Linked DNA regions of Wigglesworthia glossinidia endosymbiont of Glossina morsitans morsitans (Yale colony). The protein of the gene in region 1 interacts with the protein of each later gene in a pairwise test. Links are inferred from orthologs where the notes say so. Each region holds a gene or a part of one and is shown on either strand. Other genes may lie near its edges.

Region 1 (3,961 bases):
GATATATTTGTTAAAATCTACTTTAGTAGAGTTAAGATTTATTGTACAATTCTAGAATATTCTTTTCTAATTTAGAAATCATTTGACTAAGCCATTTAATTTCTTCTTGATTAATACCATTAAGAATTTCTTCTCGTGTAGTGTGAATAACATTATTAACTTGCTTAATAATTGGTTCTGCAAATTTAGTTAACTTAATTCTTTTAGCTCTCCTATCATTTGCACACGTATGGCGTGTAATAAGTTTTTTTTCTTCTAACTGATCTAAAGTCCTTACTAGTGACGGTTGCTCAATCCCGATTGCTTTTGCCAATTGAATTTGAGATTGTTCAGGTGGTAATTGGCAAATATTATGTAAAGTTATCCAGTGTGTTTGTGTAAGCTCTAATGGTTTTAAGCGATGATCAATTAAGGCACGCCATATTCTTACTAAACGCGCTAAATCAGATCCTAATGGTGATTCCAATTTGCTCTCCTTATCTAAACAGATATTAAATAATTTTATATTTTATTAATATATTTAGTAATTCAAAAAATATTATTTATTTTAAATAAATACAATTATACATATTTTTAAAAAACATATACAATGTTTATATTTGTTATTTTAATATTTTATATGACATTAATTGTATTAAAAAATTTATTTATATTCTATAAATTATTAATAAATAATTATTATGTTATAATTAGAATAATTTTGATGTATATTTGTTTTTTTCAAGAAATATTTACAATATAATCAAAATGTTATAACTTACAATTAATAAATTTATTAAATTATTGATAGTTAATTAAAATCAATCATAATATAAAAGTCAATAATATTTTGATGCGAATGAGTTTAAATTCATTTTTTATTATATAATGTATTGAAACATTTTTAATAAAAGAATTACTTTTATTATAATTTTAAATTTTTATTATGCTTCAAAAAAATCAAAAAAATACCCTGCATAAACGTTTTAGAGGATTTTATCCAGTAGTAATTGATGTAGAAACTGCAGGATTTAATTCTGAAAAAGATGCTTTATTAGAAATTGCAATAATTACGTTTAAAATGGATCATAATGGATGGTTAATCATAGATCGTAAATTACATTTTCATATTATTCCGTTTCCTGGTTTAAACATTGAAAAAACAGCACTGGCATTTAATAAAATTGATCCTTATAATCCTTTAAGAACTGCAATAAAAGAAATTGAAGCGCTGAAAAAAATTTTTTATACTGTGCATCAAGGTATTAATTTGCAATCTTGTACTAAAGCAATCGTAGTTGCACACAACGCAGCTTTTGACCATAGTTTTCTGATGGCAGCTATTAAACGATCATCATTAAAATACAATCCGTTTCATCTTTTTTCAACTTTTGATACAGCAACATTAAGTGGATTAGCGCTTGGACAAACAGTTTTGGCTAAAGCATGTATAGCGGCCGGAATTAAATTTGATACTAACTCCGCACATTCGGCATTGTATGATACAGAAAGAACTGCTAAATTATTTTGTGAAATCGTGAATCGATGGAAGCGCTTAGGCGGATGGCCAGTTAATCAGAATAAAAGAATTAAATATAAATAATGATAATTTAAAAGTATCTTTTATTCGTTAGGAGTTGCCGACTTTAATGCATTACTAATTAGTGGTATTAATTCCCCGTTTTTATGCATTTGTGTTACTATATCGCATCCTCCAATTAAATTACCATTAATCCATAATTGAGGAAAAGTTGGCCAGTTAGCGAACTCAGGTAATTTCAAACGAATATCTGGATTTTCAAGAACATCTATATATGCAAATCTAAATCCTGAATTACATAATATTTGTGATATTTGCGCAGAAAATCCACACTTAGGATGTTCCGGAGAACCTTTCATATATAAAATAATTAAGTTTTTTTTTATTTGTTCCTTAATTTTTTTTATTGTATTATCCATATAATTTTCCAAAAAAAAATATTGCATATAAATTTTAACGTCATACTTACTTGCATGCATTAATTAAATTTTTTACTGATTATTTTTTCTGTTGTATCAACAATCGCTTGTATGTTTAAATCTATTTCGATATTTAATAAATCTCCGACTATTTTAGTATTTAAAGTTGTTTTAGAAATTGTTTCGGGAATTAAATGTACATAAAAGCCGTTATTAAACATTTTTGAAATAGTTAGACTAATTCCTTCAATTCCAATATATCCTTTATAAAAAAAATATTTCATTAACTTTTTATTTAAAACTTCAACGCATATAGTTTTTGAATTTGAATCAACATTAACTTTTGATATTTTTCCGCAGCATGTAACATGACCGGACATAACATGCCCGCCTATTGGTTGACAAAGCGTAGTTGATTTTTCTAGGTTAATACGATCGCCAACTTTTATGTTAGAAAAGTTTGTAATTTTAATTGTTTCTTGTATTAAATCAAAAGTTATATGTTCGTTTTCAATTTTAGTTATTGTTAAACAGCATCCGTTGTTAGATATAGAATCTCCTATTGATAAATTTGATAAAAGATTTTTCGGGAAAAGTACGCTATAAGTAAATAAGTTATTGCTTTTTTTTAAAAAAGTGACAGTCCCTATACCTTGTATAATTCCTGTAAACATGAAATTCTTTGTTAAATATTAATAAATTTGTTCTATCGAGTATAGACTATATTTTATGTACTTACAATAAAAAATATCTTTTAAATTTTACAAATTTATAATCAATTTGATGTATATAAATTTTTTTATTTTACGTCTGAGTGGATTTGAACCACTGACCTCCACCATGTCAAGGTGGCACTCTAACCATGCTGAGCTACAGACGTAAAAAAGTGCTTTTTATAATTCAACGAGTTTAATTTTAACATACTTAAAGTTATTTAAATAAAAAATTTTTTATAAGTTTTAATATGTATTTAAATATTCATGAGATATAAAAATGTTCTGAAAAAAATTAAGATTTAGTATATTATAATTTTGTTAGTTTTTTTAAAATAAAAAATATGAAAAATCAAAAATTTTCTTTATATAAAAAGTCTGGAGTTAATATTGAATCAGCTCATATTTTAATGAATAAAATAAAATCTATAGCGATTACCACATATTCTCCAGAAGTAATGAATAGCATTGGAGGATTTGCCGCATTATGTGCGGTTCCCAAAATATATAATCAACCAATATTAGTTTTAAGTACGGATGGAGTTGGAACAAAGTTACGTTTTGCAATTGATACTAATATGCATAAAAATATCGGTATAGATCTCGTAGCAATGTGCGTAAATGATATCCTTACACAAGGAGCAAAACCTATCTTTTTTTTAGATTATTATGCCACTGGAAAACTAGATATAAAAATATCTTTGCAGATTATTGAAGGAATTATAGAAGGATGTAAAATTTCTCAATGTGCGTTAGTCGGCGGAGAAACTTCAGAAATGCCAGGAATATATAAGAAAAAAGATTATGATTTGTCGGGATTTTGTGTTGGAATAGCAAATCAGTCAAATTTAATTGATACTGATAAAGTTAGAATTGGAGATTCAATTTTAGCACTAGCTTCTAATGGATTACACTCTAACGGATATTCTCTAATAAGAAAAATTATATTACAAAAAAAAATTGATTACAATCAATACATTTTAGATCAACAAAAATTAATTGATTATTTATTAATTCCTACTCGTATTTACGTAAAATCCATATTAAATTTAATGCAAAAAATTAATATACATGCTATTGCCCATATTACAGGAGGCGGATTAATTGAAAATATTACAAGAATTTTACCAGAAACAACATGTGCTTTAATTCAAGAAAAAACTTGGAAGTGGCCAATTATTTTTAAATGGCTAAGTAATATTGCTAGTATTCAAAAGTTAGAAATGTATAATATTTTTAATTGTGGAATTGGAATGATTATTATTGTTTCTGAAAAGAATGCTACAAAATCACTGCAAATACTAAAAGAA
Region 2 (11,195 bases), 210 kb from region 1 along the record:
GAACGTCTTACTACAATAGAAGCAAAATCTATACTATTTAATGTTCAAGGATATCGAGGATTGAAAAAAAAACTCATAAATTCGCAATCTGCCGCTATTATTTTAAATAGTTGGATGCAAAACATGAATTGAATTGTTTAATTTAAATTAAAATTAATCAATCTTAAAGATAAACATTTTTATATCAATATAATTTTTCTAAATAACATGAATGCTTATTTTTATATTAAATTTTTATTAAGTGCAAATAACATTTCTGATCTTCCACAAGACAACGGATGTGAAATTGCTATTTTTGGACGTTCTAATGCTGGAAAATCAAAAGCATTAAATATTTTATTTAAAAATAATAAATTGTCTAAAAGCAGTAAAATACCAGGAAAAACAATGTTTTTAAATGTATTTAAATTAAATAACAAATTAAGAATTATTGATCTTCCAGGATTCGGGTATGCTAATGTATCAAAAAAAAATAAATTAAACATTGCATGTTTAATAAAACAATATTTTAGATTGCGTCAATCATTAAAAATTTTAATTTTTTTAGAAGATATCAGGCGTTCTATATTAGATTTTGACGAAAAAATAATTCATTTAATTTTAAAAAAAAAATTCCTATTTTGTTTTTATTAAGTAAATCCGATAAAGTTTCTACAAGTTATCGTCAATTTAAATTATTACAAGTTCAAAATTTTTTTAATTTACGCAAACACGAAATTTTTTCAGAATTTTTTTTAAGTACTTTTTCTTCTTTGAATCAAGATGGGGTAAACACTGTCAGAAAAAAAATAAATTTTTGGACAAAAACTAAGATTTTTAATACTGCTTAATTTTTGTTAAAAAAAATAAGTAACTAAATTTAATATTTGAATAATATAAATCTGCCGTGTTCTACCGTATACTGTGGAACAGGGAGATATGGTGTTAATTCATTTAACGAACTTTTTGATGATATTAAAAATATTAATGCAACAGATTTATTTTTATTTTTATTTAACCAATTTTTAAAATTTTTTTTGGTTACAAATTTATTATTTAATTCGTTTAAATAACTTAATCCATATTCTAATTCACCTTTGTTATCAATAATCATAATATCACTGCGATTCATTTCCCATGCAATTGTAGTTGCTACACCAATATTGTTTGCAATAATTAATTCTGATTTTTTTAAATCATCTTTTATTTCGTTTAAAAAAACTTGCGGCTGTTTAGAATAAACAATTCGTTCAGGTACATAGAATCCAAATAAAATAGCAATTCCAAAAATACTCATTGCAGTCCATTGCCAAATTTTTATTGCAAATAATTTTACCCAAACATTTATTGAGATCCAAATTAAAATACTAACTACAAATAATATAAATTTTTTGTATTCTTGATAAGAGTACAATGAATATGGATAAATTTTAGGTATACAATATATAATACTAATTGAAAATAATATCATGCAACCAAAAATAATGTTTGTTGTAGAGTTTATTTTTAATAGAATTAAGTTATTTTTTAATTTAGTAGAAAAAATATTTTTAGCAATTAAAATTGATATAGGAAAAAAGCAAGGTAAAATATAAGTTGGCAATTTGCCTTTAGAAAAGCTGAAAAATAAAAATTGTACTATAATCCAAACTAATAAATAAAAACTGATTTTATCAAATTTTCTTGAAATCCATGATCTATACAACGATTTAAAAAGAAGTCCAAACCAAGGAAAAATACCAATAATTAAAACTGGAACATAGTACCATATCGGAAATTTATGTTGCGCATTGTCTCCTAAAAATCTTTGAATATGCTCGATAAAAATAAAATATCTAGCATAATCTTGTTCTTTAGAAAGAATATTATATATCCATGGAAACGAAATTAATATAGAAGATATTAATGGAATGAAGCTGTGGATCAAAATTGTTTTTGTATACTTTGGATTAAATTTTAACCATATTACAATACTTAAAAATGGAATTACTAATGCAATAAATCCTTTTGTGATCAATCCTGTTCCGCAGGATATTCCAAATATTAAATAATAAAAAATACGATTTTTTTTTACTGAAGATTTTATTGCCATCCAAAAAAATATCATAGATACATTAATCCAAAAAGATAAAATTGCATCTAATACAGAGTATGTTCCTATAATGTATACTAATAAATTAGACAAAAATATTATTACTGCATTATAAGATATATTTTTATTATTCCATAAAGATTGAACAAAATAAAATAAAAAGATAGCAGATAAAATTGTAAAAAAAGTTGATCCGAATCGTACAGAGAAATTATTTTTTCCAAAAATTAATTGACTAATATTGTTCACCCAATAACCAAAAATTGGTTTTTCAAAATAACGTACATCTAATAAATGCGGAATACTCCAATTATGCTTTTCTAACATTTCTCTGCTAATTTCGGCATATCTAGTTTCGTCGGGTTGCCACAAATCACGATAATTTAATGGAATTAAGTAATAAAAAAAAATTAAAATAATTATTATTTTTTGTGTTTTATTTTTTTTTATGTGCATGTTATACATTTTGATGCATAATCCAGCCTTCTCTACCGGATATTTTTTTACGTATTAATTTACATATCGGAAAATTTGCATGATTTTTTTCTATTAATTGATTTAATCTACAAAATTGAATGCCTTCATTTTTAGCAAGATATAATAGTTCTTTAAATTCTTTTAAATATTTAATACCTTCTATTTCAGCATGAATAGTATAAACAGAATAATCAGATTGTTTTTTCATTTGATTAATAATAAAGTTGTTATACTTTTTTAAAGTAGTATGATTATTAATTACTTCATCAAAAGTTGGTAAAGTTACTGGAATTTGCAAATTTCCACAGCTTTTATCAGAAAGTAATGGAAAAAATGGTTTTATTCCTCTGACATCACTGTTGTAAGAAAAGTTAAATTTTTTTTGCACTTGCAACGCGGAATCACTTGTTCTCCAACCTGGAGCAGCAAAACATAAAATAGGCGAATTTATTATTGATTCTAAAAATTTTTTACCTAATGTAATTTGATTAATAATATTTTCTTTCCTCCAAGTATCAATAGAATTTTGCCATTCAAAATGATCCCATGCATGTAGTCCAATTTCATGTTTACGAGCAGCAAGAATAATGTGGTTTTTACAGGCATCTCCTATTTTTTTGCTTTTTCCTATTAAGCCACAACGCAAAATACTCCATCCATATGTTTTAATAGGATTAATGCGTAACATTTTAATTAAAAATTTTGGTTTAAATAATCTCCAGAAATGACGTCCCATGTTATCTGGCCCAACAGTAAAAAAAAAAGTAGCTTTAATTTGATAATTGTTTAATATTTCTAATAAATTTAATACCCCATACTTCGTGCCTCTTAATGTATCTACATCAATACGTAAACCAACTTTTTTTAAATTATTCAAAATAAAAACCTTTTATAATTGTAAGAAAAATTTTATCATATAATTGATAGTATTATTAATTTGAATTTTAGGTTTCCAATCTAATAATTTTTGAGCAATACCAATATTTGGCTTTCGATATTCTATATCTTGATAGCCAAAACCATAATATTCGTCACCTCTTAAGTTTCTAAATCCAGAAAATTTAGGAAAAGTATTGCTTGATGTGAATTTTTGAAAAGTATGTACAACAATTTTTGCTAATTCTAAAATAGAATACTCGTTTTTTGGATTTCCGATATTAATAATCTCTTGATTACAATTATTTTTTTTATTTTCTATTATCCTAAATAATGCTTCTATACCGTCATAAATATCTGTAAAACAACGTTTTTGTTTTCCGCAGTTAACCAGATTAATCGGTAACCCGTGAGCTATGTTAAATATCATTTGAGTGATAACTCTTGCATGATTCATTTGAGCAATTTTAAAATCATCTAGTCTAGATCCTACCCAATTAAATGGTCTAAAAATTGTAAAAAGTAAATTATTTGATTTTCCATAAGCCCAAATAATGCGATCTAGTAATTGTTTAGATGATGCATAAATCCATCTTTGATTTCGTACAGATCCTGTAACAAAATTTGAATTAGTTTCATGAAATTCTTTGTCTGTACACATTCCATATACTTCGGAAGTCGAAGGAAAAATTAATCTTTTTTTATATTTAACGCAGTAACGTATAATTTTTAAATTTTCTTCAAAATCTAATTCGAAAGTTTTTATGGGTTCTTGAACATATTGCATGGGTCTTGCAATAGCTATTAAAGGCAAAATAATATCGCATTTTTTAACTTTTTCTTTAACCCAGTGAGAACAAGATTTTATGTTTTTTTGTAAAAACTTTATTTTTGAATTATTTATAAATTTTTCAATTAAATTTTTTTTTAAATCTAAACCGTATATTTTGTAACTGTTACTTTTTAACAAACGCTTTGTAATATGATATCCAATAAATCCATTAATACCTAAAATTAAGATTTTTTTTAATATTGGTTTTGATGTTGAATTCGGATATATAACGTATTTTTTATTCTTAATCATAGATAAATGGTATATGTTAGTTTTATTATTAAATGTATGTTTTGTATATTGTGCAGAAATAATATTTAATGCTTGAATTTTGCAAGATATAATAAGCGGGTTAATTTTTATTATTAATCCAGGATCGATATCGTACTTTTTTTTTATTATTTTTGATTTCCAAAAAATTATTTTTTTGTTGTTGAGATAGCTAAAAGCACCGGGCCAAGGTTTTGTTAATCCTCTGATTAAATTATATATTTTTTTTGCTGATTGGTTCCAATCAATGAGACCATCTTCGGGTGATCTTTTTCCAAAATAACTAGTATTATGGCAATTTTGAGGTGTTTCACAAAAATTTTTTTTTAGAATTACAGGAGCTATTTTATTCAGCATATTATAAGCAGCATAACATATTTTTTTATGTAAAGAAATTGCGTTGTCTAGTTTATTAATATTAATTTTGACTTGTGATATGATAGGTCCATGATCAATTTTTGTAGTCATACGATGAAGTGTCACTCCGGTTTGATATTCTCCACGTATTATAGACCAATTTAACGGACAGCAGCCGCGATATTTTGGCAAAAGAGAACCGTGCAAATTAAATGATCCAAATTTTGGTATTTTTAAAATTTCTGAACATAATATATTACGGTAATAAAAAGAAAAAATAACATCTGGCTCAAGTTTTTTAAAATATTCGATCCAAATAAAACTGTTAATAGTTTCAGATGTGAATACGGGGATATTTTTTTTTAAGGCAATACTTTTTACGGAACTAAAAAATATTTTTTCATTTTTTTGATCATTATGAGTAATTACGCTTAAAATTTTATATCCCGATTTTATTAAAGAAAGTAAACCGATGCATCCAATATCATGATAAGCAAATATAATTGCTTTCATTTTTTTTCTCGTGTGTTTGATATATCATTTTTAATAATACGACTTATAATATAAATGGGACGTAAGTAAATTTTGTTATATATTTTAATGAAAATTTTTTTTATTCCAATAAACAGTAGAAAATTTATTAAAAATATATTTATGTAAAACCTAGTGCTTACTAAAAAGAAATATAAACAGATTAGCAAAAATACAACGCAATATAATATTTTAAGTGAAATTTGTTTAAGAATTTTTGCTTTTTTTATTATATTTATAAATAAACAAAAGCATAAGTTATATATTAATTTAATTAATTTAATATAATTATATTTAGAATATCCGAACTTTCTTTTAAAATGCGAGACTGGTATTTCAATAACTTTATTAGCAAACATATTTGCTATAATTGGAATAAAAATATTGTGGGAATTGTATTTTATTATTGCATCTATAATATGTTTTTGATATGCACGTAACATGCATCCGTAATCAGTCATATTATTACCTAAAATTTTTTGAATTGCAATATTAACTATTTTTGAACTAATTTTTCGAAATAAATTATCTTGACGATTTACACGAAATGTACCTATCACGTCGTATCCTTTTTGAGCTGCATAAAGTAGCTTTGGAATTTCTTCTGGTGGATTTTGTAAATCTGCATCTAAAGTAATTATTAAATCTCCTTTAGAATGTGCAAATCCTGCCATAATTGCAGCGTGTTGTCCATAATTTTTATTTAAAAAAATTGCTATAATTGAACTGTTAGGTTTAGATGCTTCAGCTTCTAAAATATTAGGAGATTGATCATAACTTCCATCATCTATAATCATGATTTCGTATTTTATATGTAATTTAGAGCATACATATATAGTGCGTCGAATTAATATAGAAAGGTTTTCTTGTTCGTTATAAACTGGAATAACAATCGATATTTTTTTTATTTTTTTTAATTGCACCATATATAAAAAGTATATTTAATTTTTTTTTAAAAATAAAATTTTTTATATTTTATATTACATATAATTTTTTATGCAAAATATTTTTATATAATTTATATATGAGTTTTCTTTTATAAGAAAATTAAGCTTTTAAAGCAAATATATAATGAAAACTAAATTAAGTTTTAATTATCTATAAAATTTTAAAAAATTTATTAAAAATAATAAATGTAGATACTAAAAGTACAATATCATTTTAGATATTTTTTACTGCAAACATGAATATATTGTATTAAATAACTTTTACTTGTATTATATATTAGTTTTAGTTTAAATAATATATTTTTTAATGTAAATAATTTAGTTATATTAAATATTTTAATTTCTTTTAAATTCATATTAGTATGTATAAAATGTTATTTAAATGAATAAATGCAATACTTTTATTTCTCATATTATTAAGGAATACAAATGAATCAAAAAAACAATATTGATCATATAGCTGTATCACAACAATCTATATTAAAAAAAAAATATATACAAGCTGATTTATTTAAGCATATATCTCATTTATTGAAATTAAAAAATGCAGTTATAGTCGCACATTATTACACTAGCCCTGAAATTCAAGAATTGGCAGATTCTACTGGAGGTAAAGTAGCAGATTCTTTAGAAATGGCTAAATTTGGTCAACATCATACAGCGAAAACACTATTAGTAGCTGGTGTACGTTTTATGGGTGAAACTGCTAAAATTTTAAATCCGGAAAAAATAGTTCTAATGCCTACATTAAAAGCTGAATGTTCATTAGATTTGAGCTGTCCGGAAATAGAATTCAGCAAATTTTGTGATCAACATCCAGAACGCACAGTAGTAGTATATGCAAATACATCTGCAGCTATTAAAGCACGTGCACATTGGGTAGTAACATCAAGTATTGCAATTAAACTTATTGACTATTTAGATAGTTTAGGTAAAAAAATTATCTGGGCTCCTGATAAACACTTAGGTCATTATATTCAAAAAAAAACTGGAGCAGATATTTTAAGTTGGCACGGTACATGTATCGTACATGATGAATTTAAAGCGCATTCACTATACAATATGAAAAAAATATATCCTCAAGCTGCAGTATTAGCGCATCCAGAATCTCCAGAAAATGTACTAGCACTTGCAGATTTTATAGGTTCTACCAGTGAATTGATTAAATCTGCTCAATCAATTTCTCAAAAACAAATTATAATTGCTACTGATCGTGGAATTTTGTTTAAAATGCAAAAAGCTTGTCCGGATAAAATTTTGTTAGAAGCTCCAACTTCTGAAGTTGGCATGACATGTTTAAATTGTGGCATGTGTCCTTGGATGAAGATGAATACGTTAAAAAAAATTATTAATAGTTTGACTCATGATACAAAAAAGCATGAAATTCATGTACCAAAAAACTTACAAAAAAAAGCGTTAAAACCATTAATACGTATGTTAAAATTTGCAGAAAATTTTTTTTAACAATTTTATAATTATTGCTAATTCATTTAAATAAATATAAATTTAATATATGTAAAAATAATTCAATTAATTTTTTTTTGAATATATAAAAGAGAATTGTCTATATACTTACAAAAATTGTTAAAACTATTATATGAAATTTGCTTATATTAATATTTGTAACAAAAATTATTGCATACTTATATTATTTACACATTATTAGGAAAATATGAATAGTATAGAACTAAGATCCATATTGAGTTTAGGTATAATATTTGCATGTCGTATGTTTGGTATATTTATGATTTTACCTGTTTTAAGTAATCATGGAATGATATTTCAAGGAGCTACGACTTCTTTAATAGGCCTTGCTATTGGAATTTATGGAATAACACAATCAATTTTTCAAATCCCATTCGGATTGTTATCAGATAAATATGGCAGGCATACATTAATATTAGTCGGATTAATATTAATAGTTTTTGGAAGCATTATTAGTGGTGTATCTAACAATATTTGGGGTGTTATATTAGGACGCGCTATGCAAGGATCTGGAGCAATTTCATCAGTTGTTATGGCTTTATTAACTGATTTAATTTGTGAAAAAAATAGAATCAAAGCAATGGCTTTTATCGGTTTAGTTTTTGGAATAACTTTTGCAGTATCTATCATTATTGGTCCTATTTTAGCTACATATTATGGAATTCGCAGCATATTTTGGATTACTGCATTACTTGCAGTAATTAGTATGTTTTTGATTTTATTTATAGTACCACATCATCAAAAATTGAAAAAAAATCATGATACTAAAATATTTATAAATGCTATGAAAAATATTTTAAATAACAAATTAATTGTTTATTTAATTTTTTGTATTTTTTTTCTTCATACAATTTTAATTTCTAATTTTATAGTATTTCCGTTTTTAATTAAAAAAATGGGATATAGTGAGATAGATCATTGGAAAATATATTTTTTTTCTTTATTATGCTCAACATTTTTTTTAATATTAGTTTTTTCGCGTTATGTAAAAAAAATACAAAATAAAATAAAACAAGTACTATATTTTTTTATAATTATACTGTTTATATCTGAAATAACATTATTATTATGTAGTAAAAATATCTATTTTGCTTATTTAGGTATACCAATGTTTTTTTTAGGATTTAGTGCATTAGAAATAATGCTACCTACATATATAGGAAAGCAGGCTCCTTCTAAATATAAAGGGACAGCGATGGGAATATATACTACAAGTCAATTTTGTGGGGTAGCTTTTGGCGGTATAATAGGAGGTTTATTATTTTCCAATAAAAATGCATTTTTAGTTTTTTTATTTTTAAGTATTATGATATTAGTTTGGATAATTTTTAGTTTGAAATTGGAAAAAAAAATTTAACATTTTAAAATTTTAATAATATAATTAATTAAGAATTATTTTGAATAAACAGCAACTAACAATTTTAATAAAATATGCAAATTTCATATTTTTTTGTAAAAAACTAATTAAATATAAAATTTTTTAAATTAATTCGTTTCAAATTAATTAAATTTACATTTTATATATGAATTAATTTATAAAGGTAATATATATTATGAAAAAAATAATAAAAAAAAAACTTAATGCAATATTATCACCTACTTTTTTATATATTCAGAACGAAAGTTATAAACACAAAAATTCAAAAAATGCATACACTCATTTCAGCATCACTATAGTATGCAAAAAATTTAAAAATAAATCGCAATTAATCAGACATCAATTAATTTATCAAATTTTATCAAGAGAACTTCGCCACGATATACACGCTCTTTCTTTGCATACTTATTGTGATGTGGAATGGAAAATTAATAATCGATGCATTTCTAGTACGCCTATCTGTTATAATTTAAATTAAGTAATTCTCATTTTAATTTAACATTTTTTAGAAAATAACATTTTGAAGTATGCTTAATTTATTTTATAAATTTTAATTCTAATTAAGACTTATACATTTTAAATTTATCAAAATAAATACAGAAATTTTTTTAAAAAATTTAAAAAAAATAATATCTAGAGGAATAATATGAAAGTTTCTATGCAAAAAATTTCAGATATTAAGCATACAGTAGAAATGTTTATTTCATGTAATCTTATTGAAAAAGAAGTTTCAAAAGCGCTTGATAAAATGCGAAAAACAGCTTGTATAGATGGTTTTCGAAAAGGTAAAATACCCAAAACTATTTTAAAAAATAGATATGAACCATATATACGAAAAAAAGTATTAAACGATTTAATAAACAAAAAATTTTTAAAATTTATTAACGAACATGATATTCAACCAATAGGCAAACTAAATTGTGTTATTAAAAATTTTCAGGAAAAAAATGGTTGCATTTGTCGTATAAATTTTGAAATTTATCCAAAAATAAATATAAAAAATATTTCACATATAACAATTAATAAACCATTAGTTTCAGTGAATCCTGAAGATGTAAACTTTACAATTAATAAATTACGTTCAGAACATGCAAGCTGGATAACAAGTACATTAAAAATCGAAAAATATGATCGTGTAACTATTAATATTAAACCAATTCAAAAATATAAAATTTTTCAAGAAGAAATTCGGCTTTTAACTTTTATTATAGGGAATAATACAATTTCTACCGAACTTGAAAAAAAAATTATAGGAAAAAAATCAAAAACATATTTTATTTTTTCTTTAAATTATAAAATCATAAATTTAGAAAAAAACAGTTATCATAACATGATTCTTGATTTTTTAATAAATATTATAAAAGTTGAAAAAAAAATATTACCAAAATTGGATTCTAAATTTTTTGAAAAAATTAACTTAATTAATTTTAAATCTCCAGAAAAAATGAAAAATGAATTATGTAAAAGCATTAATATGCAATTAAAATATTTTGTGCATATATACATCAAATATCAATTAATTAATCAAATATTAAATGATAATTATATTAAAATTCCAGTACAATTAGTACATGAAGAAATAAAAATATTTTTAGAATCTACATATAAAAATAATTTAAATAAATTTTCTAAGTTAGATTTTTCGCCATTTTTAAATAAGAAATTAATTGATCGTTTAACATATCAAATACAATCTAGAATTATTTTTCAGAAAATTTTGCATTTAAATAAAATACAGATAAATCAAAATGATCTAACAAATATCATGCATAATCTTTTGAAGATTAATAAAATACCCGAGAAAAATTGGAAAAAATATAAAAAAAATAAAAAATTTATCCAAAAATCTATCGATATCGCATCAGAAAATGCAATTTTGGAAATTATTATGCAACAAGCAAATTTTGTAGAAGAAAAAATTACATTTAAATTACTTGTAAAAAAAATAGAACGCAGTTAATTTATAAACAT

The links.
Region 2: the proteins of grxD (region 1) and WIGMOR_RS03150 interact in binary tests that used the Escherichia coli proteins (3 or more experiments, as listed by UniProt). The link is inferred for Wigglesworthia glossinidia endosymbiont of Glossina morsitans morsitans (Yale colony) from one-to-one orthologs.

The regions. Positions count from the first base shown.
Region 1 is NC_016893.1:444,272-448,232, forward strand. Bases 271-2,991 are described here. They hold grxD (Grx4 family monothiol glutaredoxin), read right to left. Parts: upstream 1,939-2,991; coding sequence 1,603-1,938; downstream 271-1,602. Other genes in these bases: slyA (transcriptional regulator SlyA), read right to left, coding at 271-466; rnt (ribonuclease T), read left to right, coding at 926-1,582; WIGMOR_RS02180 (riboflavin synthase), read right to left, coding at 1,998-2,612. In the rest of the region: more of slyA, read right to left, coding at 32-270; purM (phosphoribosylformylglycinamidine cyclo-ligase), read left to right, coding at 2,996-3,961. UniProt on the Escherichia coli protein: Monothiol glutaredoxin involved in the biogenesis of iron-sulfur clusters.
Region 2 is NC_016893.1:646,548-657,742, forward strand. Bases 8,267-11,050 are described here. They hold WIGMOR_RS03150 (BolA family protein), read left to right. Parts: upstream 8,267-9,399; coding sequence 9,400-9,702; downstream 9,703-11,050. Other genes in these bases: WIGMOR_RS03145 (MFS transporter), read left to right, coding at 8,267-9,203; tig (trigger factor), read left to right, coding at 9,871-11,050. Outside these bases: Holliday junction resolvase RuvX, read left to right, coding at 1-132; yihA (ribosome biogenesis GTP-binding protein YihA/YsxC), read left to right, coding at 208-633; WIGMOR_RS03115 (P-loop NTPase family protein), read left to right, coding at 621-830; arnT (lipid IV(A) 4-amino-4-deoxy-L-arabinosyltransferase), read right to left, coding at 860-2,527; arnD (4-deoxy-4-formamido-L-arabinose-phosphoundecaprenol deformylase), read right to left, coding at 2,529-3,425; bifunctional UDP-4-amino-4-deoxy-L-arabinose formyltransferase/UDP-glucuronic acid oxidase ArnA, read right to left, coding at 3,438-5,396; WIGMOR_RS03135 (glycosyltransferase), read right to left, coding at 5,393-6,340; quinolinate synthase NadA, read left to right, coding at 6,791-7,825; more of WIGMOR_RS03145, read left to right, coding at 8,034-8,266; more of tig, read left to right, coding at 11,051-11,184. UniProt on the Escherichia coli protein: Transcriptional regulator that plays an important role in general stress response. Has many effects on cell morphology, cell growth and cell division. Acts by regulating the transcription of many genes, including dacA (PBP-5), dacC (PBP-6), ampC and mreB.